Regions from separate parts of the Xenorhabdus sp. TS4 genome, predicted to be linked through region 1. Evidence: predicted binding sites of a transcription regulator. Region 1 holds the regulator's gene; the other holds the start of a gene.
The links. The regulator CRP, encoded in region 1, controls carbon source genes, mostly activating them, when cyclic AMP is high. The targets are predictions, from matches to a motif close to ATGTGANNNNNNTCACAT.
Positions count from the first base shown of each region.

Region 1 (5,043 bases):
CACTTGCCGACATATTCTACTTGAAGAAGATTACCGGTGTCTTGGGCGTCATAGCGACTGATGACCAACTCCAGATTGTCCTTGGCTCCGGTAAAGCCCAAACAGCAGCAGAGATGATGAAAACGCTGTTAAGTGATACACGTCATCCCAGTGGATCTGAACTTTCCCCTGCTAAACCCCATTCTGACACACTAAAAGATATCGCCACCTCTAACAAAAAACATCTCAAAGAAAAACAAACCAGTTCAGTCCATAAATTTCTGGCTAAATTTGCCACCATCTTTACTCCCCTGATCCCTGGATTTATTGCCGTTGGCCTGTTATTGGGTTTTGCTACTCTGTTGGAACAAATTTTTATTAAAGAAGTCTCTCATCCCAACGCTATATTGGTTGAGATGGTTGGCTATATGAAAATTTTCAGCAAAGGCATGTTCAGTTTCTTAGGTATCTTGATTGGCTACAATGCACAAAAGGCATTTGGGGGATATGGGGTTAACGGAGCCATCATCGCTTCTCTATTTGTGCTGGGTTATAACGCCGAAGCTACCAGTGGTTTCTACTCTGGTATCAGTCATTTTTTTGGCTTCGCCATTGACCCGCGAGGCAATATTATCGGGATACTGATTGCCTGTATTCTCGGTGCCTGGGTGGAAAAACAGATCCGAAAAATCATGCCCTCTGATCTGGATATGATCCTGACTTCCACAGTCACCCTACTTATTATGGGCGCTGTTGCATTTATCGTCATTATGCCTGTCGGAGGTTATTTGTTTACCGTGATGTCATGGCTGTTCATGAATTTGAATGGCAACCCATTCGGTACAGCCATCTTGGCAGGGCTATTCCTAATCGCCGTGATGTTTGGTGTACATCAGGGCTTTGTCCCCGTCTATTTTGCTTTGATGGAAGCACAAGGATTTAATTCCCTTTTTCCCATTCTGGCGATGGCAGGGGCGGGGCAAGTAGGTTCCGCACTGGCGTTATATGTCAAAGCCCAAAAAGGCGCGTTACTGCGCGCTCAAATCAAAGGCGCCATCATTCCAGGTTTATTGGGAATTGGCGAGCCCTTGATCTATGGTGTCACACTTCCCCGCGTCAAACCTTTTGTCACCGCCTGTCTCGGCGGTGCCATAGGTGGTTTTTTTATCGGTCTGATTGCCTGGTGGGGATGGCCTGTCGGATTGAATAGCGTTTTCGGCCCTTCCGGGCTAGTCGCCCTGCCGCTGATGACATCCGACAGCGGCATATTCACGGGCATGGCAATATATGGTGCCGGACTAATCGTCTCTTATATCGCTGGCTTCACGCTAACGCTATTCTTCGGCAGCAAAAATATCGATTTAAGTTAACTCAGCCAAACCAGATTAAAGGCACACAAGCGGCGGTCAGGACACCCATTGCGATATTAAATGTAAACCACGCGCGACGGCTTTTCAGTAACCGTCCAATCAGTGAACCGAGAACAAGCCAGATTGCACCAGCAAGGGTATTGACGATTAACATCACGATACTGATAACAAAAATGGAATGGTTATACAACTCTCCAGCCAGACTGTAACTACTGATTGCACCCAATCCCATCAACCATGTTTTGGGATTTAAGAACTGCAATAACCAACCTTGATAAATCTTTATTGGCTCTCCTGCCGATGTTGTGGTGTCCAGCCGCTTATAATGCGAAGTAGCTGTTTTCCAGGCTAGCCATAATAAATACAGACATCCGAGTATTTTCAGGCCCATGTGTATAGCAGGATAAATCAACAGTAACGCCGCAACACCAAACGCAGACAGCAGCAAAATTGTCTGCATTCCCAGAATAATGCCCAAACAAAGCGGGATAGAGCGGCGAATACCAAAATTAGCTCCCGATGATGTCAGTAACAAATTGTTTGGGCCCGGTGTGACAGCGGAAATAAACATAAATATACTAAGCGAAAATATCAGGCTTAAAGTCATGGGTAGATTCCCCTCCCACCCAGATAGTTGGCATTTCTTTTCAAGAAAAATAACAGTATGTTATTTCATATACAAGATAACTAATCATGAAATCAATTCATTATGAATCCCAGACTACAACTCCATTGGCAACATCTAAATTTACCCGATAATGAATTACAGTATTTTCAGGAGCAATCACAATGATTATCCCGTGGCAACAATTGGAAGCCGATACACTCCACAACTTAATTGAAAGTTTTGTCCTGCGGGAAGGTACTGATTATGGTGAACAGGAAAAAACGCTCGAACAAAAAGTACAGGATGTAAAACGTCAGCTTGAACGAGGCGAGGTTCTGTTGGTATGGTCTGAACTACATGGAACCGTTAATATCTTGCCTAAAGAGATGTTCCGTCCGTAAAGCTCAGCTTGCTTTATTCATTCTAATTGACTGATTCGCCAGTTTTATTGATTAAGGAGTCTGTTCATGTCTGCCAAACACCCCGTCATCGCAATCACTGGCTCCAGTGGAGCAGGAACAACCACCACCAGTGTCGCTTTCCGTAAGATTTTCCAACAACTTGACGTAACCGCCGCACTGATAGAAGGGGATAGTTTCCATCGTTACACTCGTCCTGAAATGGATGCCGAGATACGCAAAGCAAGAGAACAAGGCAGACATATCAGCTACTTTGGGCCAGAAGCTAATGATTTCGGTATGTTGGAAAAAACATTCTTTGAGTATGGGGAAACGGGCAATGGCCGCTGCCGAAAATATCTCCATACCTATGATGAAGCCGTTCCCTATAACCAATCACCAGGTACGTTCACACCGTGGGAACCCCTGCCATCAAAGACAGACGTCCTATTTTATGAAGGGCTGCACGGTGGTGTTGTCACGCCACAACACAATGTCGCCAGTCATGTGGATCTATTGATTGGCGTTGTGCCTATCGTCAATTTAGAATGGATACAAAAACTCATCCGTGATACCGGTGAACGTGGGCATTCCAGAGAGGCTGTCATGGATTCCGTTGTCCGCTCAATGGATGACTATATCCGCTACATCACTCCTCAGTTTTCACGTACTCACATCAATTTCCAGCGTGTCCCCACCGTTGATACCTCCAATCCCTTCTCTGCCAAAGCCATTCCCTCGCTGGACGAAAGTTTTATCGTGATCCGCTTCCGTGGCCTCACTCAAATTGATTTTCCTTATTTACTCGCTATGCTTCAGGGCTCATTTATTTCCAGCATAAATACTATCGTCGTTCCAGGTGGAAAAATGGGGCTGGCAATGGAATTAATTATGGCACCGCTTGTTAAGCAATTACTGGAAGGCAAAAAAATTTCGTAATTTAATCCCTATTTAATTTTTAATAAGGCAGGTAACAAAAAATAACGTTACCTGTTTTATTTAAATAAACAGACCATTTTTTGTGACATAATTTTTTCCCTTTTATAAATGTAAAATCAATAAAACCAACTCTTCTGCCTGATTTCTGGTAATCTACCAGTCAGTTTAATATGCTGAAGCGATACAGGAGGAGACAGAAATGCTTTCCTGTGTTACAAACAAGGTTACAAGCGCGAACTGGCAAGGTATATGGGTTAAGATCAATATACCTACATTTTGACATCCTTATAATCCATATAAAATTCCCGCTTGTCAGTTTTTCAGCAGGTTAATATGTTAATCTATTGACTTTAAAAGCTAGCCTGAAGAGGAACTACCGTTTCTCACACTATAAAGGCAGAAATAACAACAGAGGATAAAGCGAATGGTTCTCGGCAAGCCACAAACAGACCCTACTCTTGAATGGTTTTTGTCACACTGCCATATTCACAAATATCCATCCAAGAGCACGCTTATTCATCAAGGCGAGAAAGCAGAAACGCTTTACTACATTGTTAAAGGTTCGGTTGCTGTTCTAATAAAAGATGAAGAAGGTAAGGAGATGATTCTCTCTTATTTAAATCAGGGAGATTTCATTGGTGAACTTGGATTGTTTGAAGAGGGACAAGAGCGTACTGCATGGGTGCGAGCAAAAAGTGCCTGCGAAGTGGCTGAAATTTCCTATAAGAAATTTCGCCAGTTAATTCAGGTGAATCCTGATATTCTGATGCGTTTATCTGCTCAGATGGCAAGTCGCCTACAAACCACTTCCGAAAAAGTAGGTAACTTAGCCTTTCTGGACGTTACAGGTCGTATCGCCCAGACGTTGCTCAATTTGGCCAAACAGCCTGATGCAATGACTCACCCTGATGGTATGCAAATCAAAATCACACGTCAGGAAATTGGGCAGATTGTGGGTTGCTCCCGTGAAACGGTTGGCCGTATCCTGAAAATGCTGGAAGATCAAAACCTGATCTCTGCACATGGCAAAACCATCGTCGTTTATGGGACACGTTAATTCCCGATAAACCAGAAACTACTCAGCCAGTGCAATCCGTTACTTCGTACTGGCTTTTTTTACTGTTATTTGTTTAACCAGCGGGATATCGCCATTTCCAGCCGCATCATACCCTCTGTGATTTCGTCCTCAGAAATGATCAATGATGGTGTAAAACGCAAGATGCTGTCTCCTGCACTTAATAACATCAATCCCAGTTCCGCCGCTTGCTGCAATATTTCTCTGGCCTTACCCTGATATTCGGCTTTCAATACGGCCCCAATCAGCAAGCCTTTTCCACGAAATTCATGGAAGATACCATATTTTTGGTTCATCTTTTCCAGAGCATGAGTGTACATATCGTGCCGTTTTTCCACGCCCATCAGCACTTCTGGCGTATTGATGATATCCAGTACGACACAACCGACGCTACAAGCCAATGGATTTCCACCATAAGTCGTTCCATGTGCCCCCGTTTCCATTGCCGCCGCTATTGTATCTGTCGTTAACATTGCACTAATTGGAAAACCGCCCCCCAGCGCTTTTGCTGTCGTCAAGATATCCGGCTGTACGCCATAATGCTGGTAAGCATATAACTTACCCGTGCGCCCCATCCCACTCTGAACTTCATCAAAGACCAACAAAGCCTGATGCTTATCGCACAATTCACGCACCCCATGCAGAAACTCCATCGTCGCAGGAGTAACCCCCCCT
Region 1 covers NZ_NKHQ01000001.1:118,811-123,853, forward strand. Annotated here, with positions in the region: gene murP (PTS N-acetylmuramic acid transporter subunit IIBC) at 1-1,349, shown strand, start outside; gene Xets_RS00450 (LysE family translocator) at 1,351-1,956, opposite strand; gene Xets_RS00455 (YheU family protein) at 2,139-2,357, shown strand; gene Xets_RS00460 (phosphoribulokinase) at 2,424-3,293, shown strand; gene crp (cAMP-activated global transcriptional regulator CRP) at 3,718-4,350, shown strand; gene Xets_RS00470 (aspartate aminotransferase family protein) at 4,416-5,043, opposite strand, start outside.

Region 2 (5,043 bases), on a different contig from region 1:
TAAAGCCAGAAAACCGGCTATTGCTGTTATTTTAGTCTTTTTCATTATTCAACCTCTTGTAAAAAAAGCTATTTTATTATGTAAACCAAGAATAAATAAACTCTAATTAACAATAATTTTTGGGAACTGATAGAGCGGATAAAAAAAACGCCGTATGATATACGCCTTTAACATACATTGAAGTGAATCACGATGACGCAAACCTATATCCCAGGCAAAGACGCCGCGTTAGAGGACTCCATTAACCGCTTTCAGCACAAACTGAAGTCCCTTGGTTTTAATATTGAAGAAGCCTCATGGCTGAATCCTGTTCCGAATGTTTGGTCAGTACATATTCGCGATCGCGACTGCCCACTGTGCTTTACCAATGGCAAGGGTGCCAGCAAGAAAGCTGCATTGGCCTCCGCATTGGGAGAATATTTTGAGCGTCTATCGACAAATTATTTCTTTGCTGATTTTTATCTGGGTGATACCGTTGCTAATAGTGAGTTTGTTCATTACCCAAATGAAAAATGGTTCCCGTTGCCAGAAGATGACTCTCTGCCAGAAGGTATCTTAGACGAACGTCTGCATCGTTTTTACAATCCAGATAATGCGCTTTGTGCTAGCCAATTAGTGGATCTGCAATCTGGTAATGAAGAGCGGGGGATCTGCGCCCTGCCATTTAATCGTCAGTCAGATAATCAAACGATTTATATTCCAATGAATATTGTCGGAAATCTGTATGTTTCAAACGGTATGTCAGCTGGCAATACCATGAACGAAGCGCGTGTACAGGGATTATCTGAAGTATTTGAGCGCTATGTGAAGAACCGCATTATCGCAGAATGCATCAGCCTGCCTGAAATTCCACAAGATATTATGAACCGCTACCCAAGCGTCATTGAATCAGTCAATAAATTGCAGGAAGAAGGCTTTCCTATCTATTGTTACGACGCTTCACTTGGTGGGCAGTTCCCGGTCATTTGCGTCGTACTGTTCAATCCTAATAATGGCACTTGTTTTGCTTCCTTTGGCGCTCATCCTGATTTTGGTGTTGCACTGGAGCGCACAGTCACAGAACTGCTGCAAGGCCGGAGCCTGAAAGATCTGGATGTTTTCACCCCACCAAGCTTTGATAATGAAGAAGTTTCTGAGCATACCAATCTGGAAACTCACTTTATTGATTCCAGCGGTGTAATCAGTTGGGATCTATTCAAGCAAGATGCTGACTATGAGTTTGTTGACTGGAATTTCAGCGGAACAACAGAAGAAGAGTTCACCACCTTGATGGGGATTTTCAATAAACTGGATGCTGAAGTCTATATCGCTGATTATGAGCACCTTGGCATTTACGCCTGCCGCATTCTGGTTCCCGGTATGTCAGATATTTATCCGGTCGAAGATTTGCACATTGCTAATAACACCATGGGAACTCATCTGCGTGATACCATTCTGGCTTTGCCGGAAAGTCAATGGCAACCAGGAGAGTATCTGGCTTTTCTCGAACAGCTAGATGATGAAGGTTTAGATGACTTCACCCGTGTCCGTGAGTTACTGGGAGTTGCGGTAGGTAAAGATAACGGTTGGAGCAACCTGCGTATCGGTGAATTAAAATCCATGCTGGCACTGGCAGGCAATGATTTGGAACAAGCACTGATTTGGGTTGAATGGACACAGGATTTCAATGCTTCTGTTTTCACCGCTGAGCGAGCTAACTATTATCGCTGCCTGCAAACGTTGTTACTGTTAACCCAAGAAGAAGATCGCCAACCAGAGCAATATTATCAGGCATTTGTAAAAATGTACGGCCAAGACACTGTTGATGCTGCTTCAGCGGCCATTGCCGGAGAAAACTGCTTCTATGGTCTATGGCCTATTGATTCAGAATTAAAAGCACTGCCCGCTCATCAAGCATTATTAAATGCTTATGATAAACTGCAAAAAGCTAAGCGTGAATTTTGGACCAATAAATAAACTGTTGCATTAACGTTTATTTATCATAAAAAGTAAAATGCAGGTTAAATATAATTTATTTTGAAATAACAAATAAATGACAATTTAACCTGTTGTTTTACTTTTAATATCTAAAAGGCCAAAACTGCTTATATAAAAAATTTTTATAAATTTTAAAAAATATTTTTCTTTATAAATCATAGTATTAATTCTATCTCACCACATTTAAACTGCCATATTTCATTAGACTTTCGGTCTAATATGATCCATATCAAATTCAGGTCAATCCCCGTTTGTTACTATCAATGCGTGCTATGATTAATTAAGGATAAAGAGAGTGTTAGGATGAAAACTGACAACCCTTTCAATTTATTTTCACCTGCTGTAATGGCACAAATCGCTGATGACATTGGTGTATATAAAGTCAATAAACATCCCACAGTGACTTATTTATCGGCAATCATGGCAGGTGTATTTATTTCCATTGCTTTTGTTTTTTATATTACGGCAACAACAGGAACCTCTTCCATTCCTTATGGATTAGCTAAATTAACGGGTGGGATCTGTTTTTCCCTTGGTTTGATGCTGGTGGTTATATGCGGCGTCGATCTTTTCACTTCCACTGTGTTGACGATTATTTCAAAAGCGACGGGGCGTATTACCTGGTCTCAAATGATCAAAAACTGGATTAACGTTTACATCGGTAATCTGATTGGCGCCCTGTTTTTCGTGGCCTTGGTTTGGTACTCCGGCCAATATGCCGTTGCCAATGGAACCTGGGGACTGAATGTATTACAGACAGCAGATCATAAAATGCACCATTCCTTTATCGAGGCGATATGCCTGGGTATTTTAGCCAATCTGATGGTATGTCTTGCGGTCTGGATGAGTTATGCCGGACGCAGTTTGATCGATAAATTATTCGCACTGATCCTGCCAATTGGCATGTTTGTCGCCAGCGGTTTTGAACACAGTATCGCCAACATGTTTTTAATTCCGTTTGGGATCATTATCAAAAACTTCGCCCCAGATGAATTTTGGTTGAAAGTAGGAACAACCCCTGAACGATTTCCTCAACTTAATGTTGCAAGTTTTATTACCGATAACCTGATCCCTGTCACGATCGGTAACATCATTGGTGGTGCGGTATTGGTTGGATTGACTTATTGGTTGATTTATTTACGTGGCGGCAAAAATCATTAATTCGCCTCTACATCAGATTTCTTAAAAGTTCCACTGTTAAAAGGTAGAAGTATCATGTCCGAGTTAAACGAAAAATTCTCAGTAGCATGGCAAGGCTTTAACGAGGGTAGCTGGCAGAATGAAGTCAATGTCCGTGATTTCATCCAGAAAAACTATACCCCGTATGAAGGTGATGAATCATTCCTCGCGGGCGCCACAGAAGCAACAAATGCTTTGTGGGAAAAAGTCATGGAAGGTATCAAAATCGAAAACCGCACCCATGCACCGATAGATTTTGATACTGACATTGCGTCTACAATTACCTCTCATGATGCGGGTTATATTGAAAAAGATCTGGAACAAATTGTTGGCCTGCAAACCGAAGCACCACTAAAACGTGCCATTATTCCATTTGGCGGCATTAAAATGGTTGAAGGTTCCTGTAAAGCTTACAATCGTGACCTGGACCCAAAACTGAAACAAATTTTCACTGAATATCGTAAGACGCATAATCAGGGCGTATTTGATGTTTACACCCCCGATATTCTGAAATGCCGTAAATCTGGTGTATTGACTGGCTTGCCTGACGCCTATGGCCGTGGTCGCATTATCGGTGATTACCGTCGCGTTGCATTGTACGGAATCGACTTCCTGCGTGACGAAAAGTTTGCCCAATTCACTTCCCTACAGGAAAAATTGGAAAACGGCGAAAACCTGGAAGCTACCATTCGTTTGCGCGAAGAACTCGCCGAACAGCATCGTGCTCTTGGTCAAATCAAAGAGATGGCTGCTAAACATGGCTATGATATTTCCAATCCTGCTACCAATGCCAAAGAAGCCGTGCAATGGACTTATTTTGCCTATCTGGCAGCCGTTAAATCCCAAAACGGGGCTGCAATGTCCTTTGGTCGTGTTTCGACCTTCCTGGATATCTATATCGAACGTGATATTCAGGCAGGTAAATTAACTGAACAACAAGCTCAAGAGCTGATCGATCATTTGGTCATGAAACTGCGCATGGTACGTTTCCTGCGTACTCCGGAGTATGATGAGCTGTTTTCTGGCGACCCAATTTGGGCAACCGAATCACTGGCTGGTATGGGTTTAGATGGACGCACCCTTGTAACCAAAAACAGTTTCCGTTTCCTGCATACGCTATATACCATGGGGCCATCCCCAGAACCTAACATGACCATCCTATGGTCTGAAAAACTGCCTGTTAACTTTAAAAAGTTTGCAGCAAAAGTCTCTATCGACACCTCATCCCTGCAATATGAAAATGATGACCTGATGCGCCCTGACTTCAACAGCGATGATTACGCTATCGCATGCTGCGTCAGCCCAATGGTTGTTGGTAAACAAATGCAGTTCTTCGGCGCCCGTGCAAACCTTGCAAAAACCATGTTGTATGCCATCAACGGCGGCGTGGATGAAAAAATGAAAATGCAAGTTGGCCCGAAAGAAGAGCCAATGAAAGATGCGGTGCTAGATTATGACAAGGTTATGGCGCGTATGGATCACTTCATGGATTGGCTGGCAAAACAATATGTCACTGCCCTGAATATTATCCACTACATGCATGACAAATACAGCTATGAAGCTTCATTAATGGCACTGCACGATCGTGATGTATACCGTACTATGGCATGTGGTATCGCAGGCCTATCCGTTGCCGCTGACTCATTGTCTGCCATTAAATACGCGAAAGTTTCCCCAATCCGCGATGAAGATGGCTTAGCAATTGATTTCAACATTGAAGGTGAATACCCACAATTCGGTAACAACGATCCACGTGTCGATGATATCGCTTGTGATCTGGTTGAACGCTTCATGAGGAAAATTCAGAAACTGCAAACATACCGTAATGCTGTTCCAACACAGTCTGTACTGACTATTACCTCAAACGTGGTTTATGGTAAGAAAACG
Region 2 covers NZ_NKHQ01000011.1:228,898-233,940, reverse strand. Annotated here, with positions in the region: gene ansB (L-asparaginase 2) at 1-45, opposite strand, end outside; gene ycaO (30S ribosomal protein S12 methylthiotransferase accessory factor YcaO) at 193-1,956, shown strand; gene focA (formate transporter FocA) at 2,281-3,138, shown strand; gene pflB (formate C-acetyltransferase) at 3,193-5,043, shown strand, end outside.
Region 2: focA (formate transporter FocA) is a predicted target of CRP. The motif match lies at 2,195-2,212, and genes of this name have one in related genera.